2 regions of the Pseudomonas sp. LARHCG127 genome follow, and region 2 is predicted to be linked to the other one. Evidence: predicted binding sites of a transcription regulator. Region 2 holds the regulator's gene; the other holds the start of a gene.
The links. The regulator sigma-54, encoded in region 2, starts transcription at its own class of promoters, with help from an activator protein. The targets are predictions, from matches to a motif close to ANTGGCATNNANNTTGCTNT.
Positions count from the first base shown of each region.

Region 1: ACIPQ1_RS19220 (flagellar basal body rod protein FlgF) is a predicted target of sigma-54. The motif match lies at 5,385-5,404, and genes of this name have one in related genera.

Region 1 is NZ_JBIXJT010000011.1:69,293-76,959, reverse strand. Features, by position in the region: gene ACIPQ1_RS19250 (glycosyltransferase) at 1-828, shown strand, start outside; gene ACIPQ1_RS19245 (class I SAM-dependent methyltransferase) at 878-1,606, shown strand; gene ACIPQ1_RS19240 (NAD-dependent epimerase/dehydratase family protein) at 1,603-2,451, shown strand; gene ACIPQ1_RS19235 (ATP-grasp domain-containing protein) at 2,448-3,425, shown strand; gene ACIPQ1_RS19230 (metallophosphoesterase family protein) at 3,406-4,083, shown strand; gene rffA (dTDP-4-amino-4,6-dideoxygalactose transaminase) at 4,135-5,292, shown strand; gene ACIPQ1_RS19220 (flagellar basal body rod protein FlgF) at 5,459-6,196, shown strand; gene flgG (flagellar basal-body rod protein FlgG) at 6,246-7,031, shown strand; gene flgH (flagellar basal body L-ring protein FlgH) at 7,099-7,667, shown strand, end outside.
Region 2 is NZ_JBIXJT010000015.1:78,263-85,929, forward strand. Features, by position in the region: gene ptsN (PTS IIA-like nitrogen regulatory protein PtsN) at 1-194, opposite strand, end outside; gene hpf (ribosome hibernation-promoting factor, HPF/YfiA family) at 207-515, opposite strand; gene ACIPQ1_RS23175 (RNA polymerase factor sigma-54) at 593-2,086, opposite strand; gene lptB (LPS export ABC transporter ATP-binding protein) at 2,251-2,976, opposite strand; gene lptA (lipopolysaccharide transport periplasmic protein LptA) at 2,976-3,521, opposite strand; gene lptC (LPS export ABC transporter periplasmic protein LptC) at 3,508-4,077, opposite strand; gene ACIPQ1_RS23195 (KdsC family phosphatase) at 4,085-4,609, opposite strand; gene ACIPQ1_RS23200 (KpsF/GutQ family sugar-phosphate isomerase) at 4,610-5,584, opposite strand; gene ACIPQ1_RS23205 (ATP-binding cassette domain-containing protein) at 5,858-6,667, shown strand; gene mlaE (lipid asymmetry maintenance ABC transporter permease subunit MlaE) at 6,667-7,464, shown strand; gene mlaD (outer membrane lipid asymmetry maintenance protein MlaD) at 7,464-7,667, shown strand, end outside.

The DNA of each region.
Region 1 (7,667 bases), on a different contig from region 2:
GCGCGCCTGGCGCCAACCACCGTGGTATTGCAGCGCCCTCTGGATGACGCCGGGCTACTGGCTCTGAGCCGCCTTAGAGCGTTTTCCAAGGCGTTCACGGTCTACGACCTGGACGGTTATTTGCCGCAGATGGAGTTGAAGGGCGATTACGGTGTCGATGAGCTGCTGGAGCGCCTGCGGTTCGGGATGATGCAGGCTGATCGGGTGCTGGTCCCCACGCCGACGCTGGCCGAACTGTTGCAAGGTCAACATGACGACATCCGCGTGCTGGAAACCCTGCTGCCGGCCGCCTGGGGTCGTGTGCAAAGCAAGCGACGCATCGGGGCCAAGCCGCGCCTGGGCTGGCTGGGCGGCAAGGATACTCATCTGCTGGCCGAGGTATTGCCCGCGTTCGCTGGCGAAGTCGATTGGGTGGTGCTGGGCGACTGCCCCGCGGCACTGCAGCCTTATTTGAAGGAGCTGCACCCAGCTGTCGCGCAGCAGCAATTGGCGGGGGCCATGGCAGCCTTGAATCTGGATCTGGCTCTGGTGCCCATGGCTGAAACCCTGGGCAATGCCTGCTCCGGTGACCTGCGTGTCCTGCAGCATGCCGCGTGCGGCCATCCGGTCATTTGCAGCCGGGTGCCGGGTTTTGTCGGCGGTGAGGTATTACCGCTGTCACGGGTGAATAACGAGGCGCAAGACTGGATCCGAACGATTCGCTTGCACCTGGAAGACCGTGAAGCTTCCGCGACGCTGGGGGACACCTTGCAGTCGACGGTGCGGGCGCAGTGGCTGCTCGAAGGCGAGCGCCTGGACGCCTGGCGGCGGGCATGGTTGGCCGATTGATCCCTACTAATATGATGTGACCTTGGTCGCTCAGCGGAGAACATGTGACATGAGCAACGATCTCGATACCTTCATCGCCGCCTATAGCGACAGCTTTGGCTATGCGTATGACAACAACATCATGCTCAACTGGTATCCCCAGCGCATCATGGCGCTCTGTACCCAGGCGCAAAGCCTCCTGGAGCTTGGTGTTGGCCATGGCTTCAGCACCCATCGCTTCTCGCAGTTCTTTGGCGAGCACACGGTCATCGATGGTTCCGCATCGGTGATTGCCCAGTTCAAGGCTCGATACCCGGATAATGCGGCCGAGATCGTTGAAAGTTATTTTGAGACATTCGACACCGACAAGCGTTTCGATCTCATCGTGATGGGTTTTATTCTTGAGCATGTCGAGGATCCACAGACCGTACTGCAACGGTTCAAGCGTTTTCTGGCCCCTGGTGGTCGTTGCTTCGTGGCGGTTCCCAACGGCGAGTCCCTGCATCGGCGATTCGGTCATGCTGCCGGGCTGCTTGACGACATGGCGGCGCTGGGCGGCGCGGATCTTGAGCTGGGTCATGTACGCAGCTACTCGCTACAGACCCTGACCGCGGAACTTGAAACCGCCGGGCTCCAGGTGGTGCGCAAAGAAGGCATATTTCTCAAACCCTTTACCACCGGGCAATTGAAAACGCTGAACTTGAGTCCGGACATCATCCAGGCCATGTGTACCGTGGGCATCGATTATCCAGAACTGTGCTGTGCAATGATGCTGGAAGCGACAGTCGCGCCGTCATGAAAAGCCTGGTCATAGGGAGTACTTCAGTCATTGGTAAGGCGGTCGCCCGGGCGTTGTCGAGCTATGGCCCAGTCAAATTGGCGGGACGTCGGGACGCCGATGTTGCCTTTGACTTGAATAGCCCGCAACCCAGCGCCTGCGACGAGCGCTTCGACGTGGTCGTGTTGGCAGCGGCCGATTTTGGCGGCGGCCAGCCAGATGATCTGATTCGCGCAGAACGGGTCAACAGTGTCGGTACATTGGCTGCCTGTCGCCTGGCCGAACAATGCGGGGCGCGGCATTTCATTCTGCTGTCGTCGCGTTGGGCCAGCCATCAGGCGACGGATCCCTACTTCGGCATCTACTCGCTGTCCAAGCGCCATGCCGAAGAAGTGGCGAGCCTGTATTGCCAGGAACGGGGCATGGCGTTGAGCGTCCTGCGCATCAGTCAGGTCTACGACAGCGGGGAGCAGTGCAGGACTCACCAACCGCTGTTATACGTCATCGCCGACAAGGCGCAGGCGGGGCAGGCCGTCGAGCTCTATGGCAGCAACGACCCCCGGCGCAACTACCTGCACTTGAGTGATCTTGCCGAGGTCTGCGCGCGGCTGGCGGAACAGGGCATCACTGGCTTGTATAACTGCGGCCATCCCGAATCTCCCCGTCTATCCGAAATTGCCCAGGCCGCCTTCGAGGCGTTTGGCAAACCGTCGGACGTCCGCTTCCTGCCGGAAAAAAACGATATTCCCGATCTGCCTTCCTTTGACTGTGGGCATGACTTGTACGAACAAATAGGTTTCACCCCGCGAATAGATATTCGCCGGGGTTTTGAGCTGATGCGAGCGCACCGGGAGAACCTGTCATGAAGACCGTCATGGTGACGGGTGTTGGCGCCATCATGGGTTACGGCCTGCTCAAGTCGCTGCGTGCGGCGGACCCTTCTGTTCGCCTGGTCGGCACCGATATCTACGACGATGCCGTCGGTCGCGGTTGGTGCGATGCATTCGTGCAGGCTCCTTTGACCGCTGACGCGTGCTACAGCCAGTGGTTGGGCGATACGCTGGCCAGGCACGAGGTTGACCTGTTGATCCCGGGGATCGAACAGGATGTCCATTGGCTGTCGGACAACCGAGCGTTGTTGGCGACATTTGATTGCCAGGTTGCGCTCAACAACCCGCAATTGATCGAACTTTCCAGGGACAAATGGGCCATGGACCAGGCGCTGGTGGCGCTGGGGGATGCCAGTCGTATTCCCAGCCTGCTGACGGGGGATTTCCACGCGCTCAAGGCGGCCTTGGGCCTGCCGTTCCTGCTCAAGCCGCGGCGAAGCTATGCCTCCAAAGGGTTGGTCTGGGTTCGCGAGGAGCGCGACTTTACGCCTCACGCGGCCCTGCTCGGTGACTACCTCATGGCCCAACCCATCATTGGCAGCGCGGCCGATGAATTCACCGTGGCGGCGTTCGGCGATGGGCGCGGCGGCACGGGGCCGATCATCGCCTTCCAGCGCAAGCTGGCGTCGGACGGGGCCACCGCCAAGGCTTGGGTGTATCAGGATGATTCGCTGGATGAAACAGTTGCCAGGTTGTGCCGCGCCTTCAAGCCGGTGGGGCCGACCAACTTGCAATTCCGTCGTGGTAGCGATGGCTCCTGGAGCCTGCTGGAGATCAATCCGCGAATATCCTCGACCAGTTCAATGCGTCGCGCATTCGGCTACAACGAGGCGGCCATGTGCCTGGATTTTTACCTCGATGGCAAGACACCGGCCCAGCCCACCATTCGCAGTGGTTTCGCTGTTCGTTATATAGAGGATTTCATTGTCTATGATCGGCATCATTTCTGACGTACATGGCAATTACAGCGCCCTTCGAACAGTGCTTGCCAAGTTGGATGAGCTGGGTGTGTCGCGGATTATCTGCCTGGGTGATACGGCCGGTTATTACAGTCAAGTCAATGAGTGCTGCGAAGCCCTGCGTGAGCGAAACATCTTCTCCGTGATGGGCAATCATGATTGGTACCTGGCCAGGAATGAGCGCTGCCCCCGTTCCAATAGCGCCAATGCCTGCCTGGACTATCAGCGGGGCATCATCACCTCGCAGAACCTGGCCTGGTTGGGATCCCTCCCGGAGCGCTCCACAGAGGATGGACTGAGCATCGTCCACGGTGGCTGGAACGATCCGCTGGACGAGTACCTGCGCCCCTCGCAGGCGTACTTTGCGCCGTTGCCCGGCCAATATTTCGCATCGGGTCATACCCATGTCCAGCACCTGTGGAGCGGCGAGGACAAGGCCTACTGCAATCCCGGTTCAGTCGGCCAGCCACGTGACGGTGATCCCCGGGCAGCTTTCGCCACTTGGGACGGCGAAGCCTTCAACCTGCACCGGGTTGAATACGACATCGGTGAAACGCAGCTCGCCATGAAGAGCGCCGGTTTTACCCCTTATTTCTACGAAAACCTTGATATCGGCAGTCAGATCGGTGGGCGGATCAATGCGGTTTGAGGTTTTTTGCTGTGTGCTACTCACTACCATGCCCGCCCAGGGAAGTTCGCAATGAGCAAAGAAACGATATTCTTCAACCGCCCGTACATGACCGGCAAGGAGCTGGACTACATTGCCCAGGCCAAATTCGGCAACATGCTCGCCGGTGATGGTCCGTTCACCAAGCAATGCCACCGCTGGCTGGAGTCGCACACGGGCTGCAACAAGGCACTGCTCACCCACTCCTGTACCGCTGCGCTGGAAATGGCCGCCTTGCTGCTGGATATCCAGCCTGGCGATGAAGTCATCCTGCCTTCGTTCACCTTCGTCTCCACGGCCAACGCTTTTGTGCTGCGTGGCGCGGTGCCGGTTTTCGTCGATGTACGGCCTGATACCTTGAACCTGGACGAACGTCTGATCGAGGCGGCAATCACGTCGCGGACCAAAGCTATCGTGCCCGTTCACTATGCCGGCGTTGCCTGCGAGATGGACACGATCCTGGCGATTGCGCACAAGCATGGTCTGGCGGTGGTCGAAGACGCTGCGCAAGGGGTGATGTCGACTTACAAGGGGCGGGCGTTGGGCAGCCTCGGCGACCTTGGGGCGTTCAGTTTCCACGAAACCAAGAACGTGATTTCGGGGGAGGGCGGGGCTTTGCTGGCCAATAACCCTGCAATGGCATTGCGCGCCGAGATCATCCGCGAAAAAGGCACCGATCGCAGTCGATTCTTCAGGGGCGAGGTGGACAAATACACCTGGCAAGAAGTGGGTTCTTCGTTCCTGCCCGGAGAAATTACGGCAGCCTTCCTCTGGGCCCAGTTGGAAGAGGCTCAGTCCATCACCAATCGCCGCTTGGCAATCTGGGATCATTACCATGGCGCTTTGGCAGAGCTTGAGCTGCAAGGATTGTTGCGTCGTCCAATAGTGCCTGAAAATTGCCAGCACAATGCGCACATGTATTACGTGCTGCTGGCTCCTGGTGTCGCGCGCCAAGTTGTTCTTGAAAAACTCAAGAGCCACGCCATCTACGCGGTGTTCCACTACGTACCGCTGCATTCGTCGCCCGGCGGAATTCGGTATGGGCGTGTGCACGGCTCGATGGAAATAACCGACGGGTATTCCGAGCGTCTGTTGCGATTGCCGCTCTGGCTCGGTTTGACGAACGATCAGCAAGACCGGGTGGTCGATGTGCTCGGCGGTGCATTGGCGGCTTGCCACCTAGCGGCATAACTCCGCCGGTTTTTCGACTTCGACACAACTGAGCGGTGCTCTCTGAATCCCCCAGGCCCTTTGTTTTCCAGGCCTGGGCCCGCCAGAAAAAAGTTGGTCTGCAAATTGCTTAAGGCTGTGCAACACAGCAGTGGGCGGCAAACGTCCGGCATGCAGAGGAACGACAGTGGACAAGTACCTTTATGTGGCAATGACCGGCGCCAGCCAGAACGCACTGGCGCAGCGGGCCCATGCCAACAACCTGGCGAACATCTCCACCAATGGTTTTCAGAAAGACCTGGAGCAGGCGCGCTCGATGCCGGTGTTCGGCGACAGCTTTCCGGCGCGGGCGTTTGCCCTCTCCGAGCGTCCTGCCACCGACTTCACCCCGGGTGCGCTGATCGAGACCGGTCGCGATCTGGACGTGGCGGTCAGCGGGCCGGGCTGGATGGCCGTGCAGAACCCCGATGGCGGTGAAAGCTACGTGCGCACCGGCAGCCTCAATGTCGACGCCCTGGGCGTGCTGCGGGCCGGCAATGGCATGCCGGTGATGGGCAATGGCGGTCCGATCGCCGTGCCACCCGAGCAGAAAATCGAAATCGGCCAGGACGGCACCATCAGCATCCGTGCCATGGGCGAAGGCCCTCGGGTGATGGCGGAAGTGGACCGCATCAAGCTGGTCAACCCGGACCTCAGGACCATGACCAAGGGCCTGGACGGTTCGATCCGGACCAAGGACGGCCAGCCGGCGCCCATCGACGGCAACGTGCAATTGGTTTCCGGGTTCCAGGAGGCGAGCAACGTCAATGCCGTGGATGAAATGACGTCGGTGCTGGCCCTGGCCAAGCAGTTCGAGCTCCACGTCAAGATGATGAACACCGCCAAAGAAGGCGATGAAGCCATGGCTCGGGTCTTGCAGATCTAACTATTAATTACAGCGTCGCGCCGAAAAACAGGCGTACGAGGAGAATCGAATGCTTCCGGCTCTTTGGGTTGCCAAAACAGGTCTGTCCGCCCAGGACACCAACCTTTCTACCATTTCCAACAACTTGGCGAACGTCTCGACCACGGGTTTCAAACGTGATCGCGCCGAGTTCCAGGACTTGCTCTACCAGGTAAAACGCCAGCCAGGCGCCCAATCGACCCAGGACAGCGAATTGCCGTCGGGCCTGCAAGTGGGTACCGGTGTGCGCATTGTCGGCACCCAGAAAAACTTCAACGCCGGCAGCCTGCAAACCACCGAGCAGCCGCTGGACATGGCCATCGACGGTCGCGGTTTCTTCCAGATCCTGCAGCCGGACGGCACCACGTCCTACACCCGTGACGGTACCTTCCACCTCGACTCCAACGGCCAGATCGTCAACGCCAGCGGTTTCGCCCTGGAACCGGCCATCGTCATCCCGAACGATGCCCAGACTTTCACCGTGGGCCGTGACGGCACCGTGTCCATCACCGTGGCAGGCAACCCGGCCGCCCAGGTCATCGGCAACCTGCAGACCGCCGACTTCATCAACCCGGCCGGCCTGCAAGCGGTGGGCAACAACCTGTTCCTGGAAACCGCTGCCAGCGGCGCCCCGCAAGTCGGCACCCCGGGCTTGAACGGCTTCGGTACCACGCTGCAGAACACCCTGGAAACCTCCAACGTGAGCACGGTCGAGGAGATGGTCAACATGATCACCACCCAGCGTGCCTACGAGATGAACTCCAAGGTGATCTCCACCGCCGACCAGATGCTCTCGTTCGTTACGCAGAATCTGTAACCGCGTCGTCCGTCATTACGTAGACAGGGCGGCCCCAGGGTCGCCTGCAACACCAAGAGGTAGGGTCATGAAACGCTTCGTATCTGTTCTGGCACTGAGTGGGATTACCGCACTCGCGGGCTGTGTTGCGCCAACGCCACGGCCCAATGACCCGTACTACGCTCCGGTGTTGCCGCGCACGCCGTTGCCGGCTGCCGCCAACAATGGCTCGATCTACCAGGCCGGCTTCGAGCAGAACCTGTATAGCGACCGCAAGGCCTTCCGGGTCGGTGACATCATCACCATCACCCTGAACGAGCGGACCCAGGCCAGCAAGAACGCCAACGCGCAGATCGACAAGACCAGCCAGACCAGCGTCGGCCTCACCTCGCTGTTCGGCTCCAGCCTGACCACCAACAACCCGATCGGTGGCGGCGACCTGAGTCTCAACGCCGGCTACGGTTCCGACCGTGCCACCAAGGGCGACAGCCAGTCCGGCCAGAGCAACAGCCTGACCGGCTCGATCACCGTGACCGTCGCCGATGTGTTGCCCAACGGCATCATCGCCGTGCGCGGCGAGAAGTGGCTGACCCTCAACACGGGTGATGAGCTGGTGCGCATCGCCGGCATGGTTCGCGCCGATGATATTTCCACCGA
Region 2 (7,667 bases):
GCGATGCCGTTGCCAAAACCGGTGGAACCGAGTTTTTCACGGGCAACCAGGGCCTCGAAGACGTCCTGCATCACCAGATCAGGCACCTCGCGGTGGATCAGGTTGGCAATTTGTTCGAGGGCTTTCTTTTTACTGCCGCCCGGCGCGTTCACTTGGGAACGGCCGGGGGTCAGGATGGTTTCTAGTCGGATCATGGATTGGGGGGGTTAACGACCGGTGGCGCCCTGGAGGAGGCTCTGGGTCTTTTCCTTATGCTTTTTGAGTTGGCGATCCAGCTTGTCGGTCAGCAGGTCAATCGCGGCATACATGTCTGTGTGCTCTGCGTTGGCAACCACTTCTCCGCCGGGAATATGCAGCGTGGCTTCGATTTTCTGCAGCAGCTTCTCGACGTTCATCGTGACTTGCACGTTGGTGATCTTGTCGAAATGCCTCTCCAATCGGTCGAGTTTTTCGCCGATGTAGGTGCGCAGGGGTTCGGTCACTTCCAGTTGGTGTCCACTGATGTTGACTTGCATACAGCTTCTCCTTCGTTGCCAGTGCATAAAGCGGCAGGCAGAAATGCCTGCCACTGGAACGCTGTGGCGTGGCCTTGTTACATCAACCGCTTGCGTTCGCTCGAAGGCGCGATCCCGAGGGATTCACGGTACTTGGCGACGGTACGGCGGGCCACCTGAATGCCTTGTGCCTCCAGTAAACCAGCGATCTTGCTGTCACTCAACGGCTTTTTCTGATTTTCCGCAGCCACCAGTTTTTTGATGATCGCGCGGATGGCCGTGGACGAGCATTCGCCGCCTTCGGAGGTGCTGACGTGGCTGGAGAAAAAGTATTTCAATTCATAGATGCCCCGGGGGGTATGCATGAATTTCTGGGTGGTCACCCGGGAAATCGTCGACTCGTGCATGCCCACGGCCTCGGCAATGTCATGCAGGACCAAGGGTTTCATCGCTTCATCGCCGTACTCCAGGAAGCCGCGCTGATGCTCGACGATCTGGGTGGCAACTTTCATCAATGTTTCGTTGCGGCTTTGCAGGCTCTTGATGAACCAGCGGGCTTCCTGCAGCTGATTGCGCATGAAGGTGTTGTCGGCGCTGGTGTCGGCACGCTTGACGAAGCCGGCGTACTGGGCGTTGACGCGCAGCTTGGGCACCGACTCCTGGTTGAGCTCCACCAGCCAGCGATCATTGTGCTTGCGCACGATCACGTCGGGCACCACGTACTCAGGCTCGGTGGATTCGATCTGCGAGCCGGGGCGCGGGTTGAGGCTCTGCACCAGCTCGATGACCTGGCGCAGCTCATCTTCCTTGAGCTTCATGCGGCGCATCAGTTGGCTGTAGTCGCGACCGCCCAGCAGGTCGATGTAATCGGTGACCAGTCGCTTGGCTTCGGCCAGCCACGGCGTCTTGGCGGACAGCTGGCGCAATTGCAGCAACAGGCACTCGCCCAGGTTGCGAGCGCCGATGCCGGCCGGCTCGAACTGCTGGATGCGATGGAGGACGGCTTCGATCTCGTCCAGCTCGATGTCGAGCTCGGGGTCGAAGGCTTCGAGGATTTCCTCGAGGGTCTCGTCCAGGTAGCCCTGGTTGTTGATGCAATCGATCAGGGTCACGGCGATCAGGCGATCGGTGTCGGACATCGGTGCCAGGTTCAGTTGCCACAACAGATGGCTTTGCAGGCTCTCGCCGGCAGAGGTGCGGGTGGTGAAGTCCCACTCGTCGTCATCGCTGCTTGGCAGGTTGCTGGCGCTGGTCTGGTAGACGTCTTCCCAGGCCGTGTCCACGGGCAGCTCGTTGGGAATGCGTTCGTTCCATTCGCCCTCCTCGAGGTTGTCCACCGTCGGGGCGGCTTCCTGGTAGGACGGTTCCGGGATCTCGGTGTTGGTCTTTTGCTCGACGTTGTCGGCCAGCGGATCGGTGTTATCGAAGTCGTCGCCTTCTTCCTGGCGTTCGAGCATCGGATTGGACTCCAGGGCCTCCTGGATTTCCTGTTGCAGGTCCAGGGTCGACAATTGGAGCAGGCGGATGGCCTGTTGCAGCTGCGGTGTCATCGTCAGCTGCTGGCCCATTCTCAAGACTAGCGATGGTTTCATGGCAGGGGCTTAACACCTTATTCGCCGGCGCACATGCGCCATCCACTACAGGGCGCCGGAGCGCCAAACTTAAGCAAATTATATGCCTGAAACTGAAGTGTTTGCCTAGAGCGTCGCCATAATAAAATCAAACGACGCCCGGGCAATTCGCCAGACACGTGTGCTTACAGGCGGAACTCATGGCCCAGGTACACTTCCTTGACCAGGTCGTTGGCCAGGATCGCAGCGGAGTCACCTTCGGCGATCAACTGACCGTCATTGACAATGTAGGCGGTTTCGCAGATGTCCAGCGTCTCGCGCACGTTGTGGTCGGTGATCAGCACGCCGATGCCCTTGGCCTTGAGGTGATGGATGATCTGCTTGATGTCCCCCACCGAGATCGGGTCCACGCCGGCGAACGGTTCGTCGAGCAGGATGAATTTCGGCGCGGTGGCCAGGGCGCGGGCGATTTCCACGCGACGCCGTTCACCACCGGACAGGCTCATGCCCAGGTTGTCGCGAATGTGGCTGATGTGGAATTCCTGCAACAGGCTTTCCAGCTCCTGGCGACGGCCGGCCTTGTCGAGTTCCTTGCGGGTCTCGAGGATTGCCATGATGTTGTCGGCCACCGACAGTTTGCGGAAGATCGACGCTTCTTGCGGCAAATAGCCGATACCGGCCTTCGCGCGGCCGTGCATCGGCTGGTGGCTGACATCCAGGTCGTCGATCAATACGCGACCCTGATCGGCCTGGACCAGGCCGACGATCATGTAGAAGCAAGTGGTCTTGCCCGCGCCATTGGGGCCGAGCAGGCCGACGATCTGGCCGCTGTCGATGGACAGGCTGACATCACGCACGACTTGACGGCTCTTGTAGCTCTTGGCCAAGTGCTGAGCTTTCAGAGTTGCCATTACTGGGCCTTCTGCTCGGTTTTCTTTTTAGGCTGGATCACCATGTCGATCCGCGGACGCTGCTCGGTCACCTTGCTGCCGGTGGCGCGACCGGCGCTGGCGAGTTTCTTGTTTGTGTCATAGACGATTTTCTCGCCTTGGGTGACGTTGTTGTCCTTGTCGACGACCTTGGCACGGTCGATCAGGACCACGCGATCCTGGGAGGCGTGGTACTGGATGGTCACCCCGTAGCCTTGTACCGGCTTGGTGTCGCCTGCGGTTTGCATCTGCTCGAAATAGGCCAGGTTGCCCACCGAGGTCACCACGTCGATATCGCCGGACTGGGTGCGGGTGATGGTCACGGTGTTGCCGGTGACCTTCATCGAGCCTTGGGTGATGATCACGTCGCCTTTATAGGTGGCGACGCCATTCTTGTCGTCGAGTTGCGCGTCGTCGGCCTGGATGCGGATAGGCTGGTCGCGGTCGGTGGGAAGAGCCCAGGCGCTCGCGCTTCCCAGTGCTGCGCCCAGACTGAGCAAAATAGGGAGGGTTTTAGCGAGCTTCATACTGTCCTCTTACGTTCGATAGCAGGTGTATCCTGCTTTCCTTCAAATACGCCTTCATTCCCGTGCCAGTCGATACACCCCCGGCGCCGTCGATTCTAACGGGTTGCTCGGTCTGCGCATATTCTTGCTGCGGGAATACCGTCATGCGTGTGCTGGTGATGATGGTCGTACGGTTTTTCTCGTCGGTCCGGGCGATGCGTACCGAGTCGATTAGTTCCACTTCGGTGCCACCGGAATTGACTTCGGCGTGCTCGCTCTGCACATGCCAGGGAAAATCGGTGCCGCGGAATATGTTCAAGTCCGGCTTGGTGACCAGCGTAATGTCAGTGGCCTTGACGTGGTCGACCTTGTCGGACGTCATCTCATATTGCACTTTGCCGTCGGGCAGGTACTGCAGGGTGTGGGTGTTGGTCGCGTACCAGTCGATCTTTTCCTCGACTTGGGCCGCAGGCTGGTCGAGAAACCGTTCAGGGCTGATGTTCCAATAGCCCACCGCGGCGAAAATCGCCGCGATACAGGCAAACACCACAACGGTGCGAATCTTTTTGCTCAGCATAAATGGCTCACAGGTACGCGGCGTTGGCCGCTTCGAGACGGCCCTGGGCGCGCAGGATCAGTTCACAGAATTCACGGGCGGCACCTTCGCCGCCTCGCGCCGTGGTGATTCCGTGGGCGTGCTCGCGCACGAAGCTGGCCGCGTTGGCGACGGCCATGCCCAGGCCGACCCGGCGAATCACCGGCAGGTCCGGCAGGTCGTCACCGAGATAGGCCACTTGTTCATAGCTTAGGTTGAGTTGGCCCAAGAGCTCGTCCAGCACCACCAGTTTGTCTTCGCGCCCCTGGTAAAGGTGCGGGATGCCGAGGTTCTTCGCGCGCCGCTCGACCACCGGGGTCTTTCGGCCACTGATGATAGCGGTCTGCACGCCGGCGGCCATCAACATCTTGATGCCCTGGCCGTCGAGGGTGTTGAAGGTCTTGAACTCGCTGCCGTCTTCGAGGAAATACAGGCGACCGTCAGTCAGCACGCCGTCCACATCGAACACGGCCAGCTTGATGGCTTGGCCCCGTTGCAACAGGTCTGTGTTCATTTACATGACTCCCGCGCGCAGCAAATCGTGCATGTTCAGGGCGCCCACCGGACGGTCTTCGCCATCGACGACGACCAGGGCACTGATTTTGTGGTCTTCCATGATTTTCAAGGCCTCGGCGGCGAGCATCTCGGCACGGGCGGTCTTGCCGTGGGGCGTCATGACTTGCTCGATGGTCGCGCTGTGGATGTCGATGGCGCGGTCCAGGGTGCGGCGCAGGTCGCCGTCGGTAAAGATCCCGGCGAGCTTGCCGTCGGCTTCCAGCACTACCGTCATGCCCAGTCCCTTGCGGGTCATCTCCATGAGCGCGTCCTTGAGCAACGTGCCGCGCACAACCTGTGGCAATGCCTGGCCGGCGTGCATCACGTTTTCGACTTTCAGCAGCAGGCGACGGCCAAGGGCACCACCGGGATGGGAAAAGGCGAAGTCTTCCGCGGTGAAGCCCCGGGCCTCCAGCAGCGCCACGGCCAGGGCGTCGCCCATGACCAGGGCTGCGGTGGTGGAGGAGGTCGGCGCCAGGTTCAGCGGGCAGGCTTCGTGTTCGACATGGACGTTGAGGTTCACTTCGGCGGCCTTGGCCAGCGGCGAGTCCGGGTTGCCGGTCATGCTGATCAACTGGATGCCCAGGCGTTTGATCAACGGCAGCAACGTAATGATTTCATTGGTGGAGCCGGAGTTGGACAAGGCCAGGATGACGTCGTCCCGGGTGATCATGCCCATGTCGCCGTGGCTGGCCTCGGCCGGGTGGACAAAAAAGGCCGTGGTGCCGGTGCTGGCGAGGGTGGCGGCGATCTTGTTGCCGATGTGCCCGGACTTGCCCATGCCGACCACGACCACGCGGCCCTTGCTGGCCAGAATCATCTCGCAGGCGCGTACGAAATCAGCGTCGATATGGGCCAGCAAGCCTTGCACGGCTTCAAGCTCGAGGCGGATGGTACGTTGTGCCGATTGAATCAGGTCGCTGGATTGGTTCATGTCAGAAATCGTATGGCCCGATGAAAAGGCGGCGATTATAGCGGCAATGAACAATTCCCTCACGTAAGTTCGTCATGCTTTGTGCTGGCGGCTGCAAGGTTCGACGTAATATCAGACTTTTTACCTTAAGCCAGGCTTAACGGCGGGGCCGTTGGCCTTGGGCGCTTCGCTGTTGCAGTGATATAGTTCGCCGCCGGTTCGCTGCCCGGTGGTAGCGACGCTTGTCGGCTGCCCAAGGCATTCGAATGTGAGGCTGCATCGCAAGGAGTTTAGATGAGTGCCGACAACGCCTACGTGGTCGAGCTGAAGGGACTGTCCTTCAAGCGAGGGACGCGCAGCATTTTCAATGACATCGATATTCGCATACCACGGGGCAAGGTCACCGGCATCATGGGGCCCTCCGGGTGTGGCAAGACCACGCTGCTGCGGCTGATGGGCGCGCAGCTGCGTCCCAGCGCCGGCGAAGTCTGGGTCAATGGCCAGAATCTTCCCCAATTGTCTCGCAGCGACCTGTTCGATGCGCGCAAGCACATGGGGGTGCTGTTCCAGAGCGGCGCGCTGTTCACCGACCTCGATGTGTTCGAGAACGTGGCGTTCCCGCTGCGGGTCCATACCGATCTGCCGGAAGAAATGATCCGCGACATCGTCCTGCTCAAATTGCAGGCCGTCGGGCTGCGCGGCGCCATCGACCTGATGCCGGACGAGCTGTCCGGCGGCATGAAGCGTCGTGTCGCGCTGGCGCGGGCGATTGCCCTCGATCCGAAGATCCTCATGTACGACGAGCCCTTCGTCGGCCAGGATCCGATCGCCATGGGTGTGCTCGTGCGCCTGATCCGCCTGCTTAATGATGCGCTGGGCATCACAAGTATCGTGGTCTCCCACGATTTGGCCGAAACCGCGAGCATTGCCGACTACATCTATGTGGTCGGCGATGGGCAGGTGCTGGGGCAGGGCACGCCGCAGGAACTGGCGGATTCGGACAACCCGCGCATTCGCCAATTCATGAAGGGTGATCCGGACGGGCCGGTGGCGTTCCATTTCCCGGCCACGGATTACCGTACCGATCTGCTGGGGAAGCGCTGATGCGCAAGAAATCACTGTTGGAAAGAATTCGCCTGTTCGGTCGCTCCGGCATCGACGTGGTGGCGGTGCTGGGGCGTTCCTCGCTGTTTTTGATGCACGCCTTGCTCGGTCGCAACTCGACGGGCGGCGGCTTTGGCCTGCTGGTCAAGCAGTTGCACTCGGTGGGCGTGATGTCCCTGGTGATCATCGTCGTCTCCGGGATCTTCATCGGCATGGTGCTGGCGCTGCAAGGCTTCAGCATTTTGTCCAGCTACGGTTCGGAGCAGGCGGTCGGGCAGATGGTCGCCCTGACGCTGCTGCGCGAGCTTGGTCCCGTGGTGACCGCGCTGCTGTTCGCCGGGCGTGCCGGTTCGGCGCTGACGGCTGAAATCGGTAACATGAAGTCCACCGAGCAGCTGTCCAGCCTGGAAATGATCGGTGTCGACCCGCTCAAGTACATTGTTGCCCCGCGCCTGTGGGCCGGCTTCATTTCCCTGCCGGTGCTGGCGATGATCTTCAGCGTCGTGGGGATCTGGGGCGGCTCCTGGGTGGCCGTCGACTGGCTGGGGGTCTATGAGGGTTCCTATTGGGCGAACATGCAGAACAGCGTCGATTTCCTCGACGATGTCCTCAATGGCGTGATCAAAAGTGCCGTGTTCGCGTTCGTCGTGACCTGGATCGCCGTGTTTCAAGGCTATGACTGTGAGCCCACTTCAGAGGGGATCAGCCGTGCCACAACCAAGACCGTGGTGTACGCCTCGCTGGCGGTCCTGGGCCTTGACTTTATTCTGACCGCCTTGATGTTTGGAGATTTCTGATGCAAAACCGCACCCTGGAAATCGGTGTCGGCCTTTTCTTGCTGGCTGGCATCCTGGCTTTGCTGCTGCTGGCCCTGCGGGTCAGTGGACTGGCGCCGACGGCAAGCACCGATACTTATAAACTTTATGCCAACTTCGACAATATCGCCGGTTTGACGGTCAGAGCCAAGGTGACCATGGCCGGTGTGACCATCGGCAAGGTC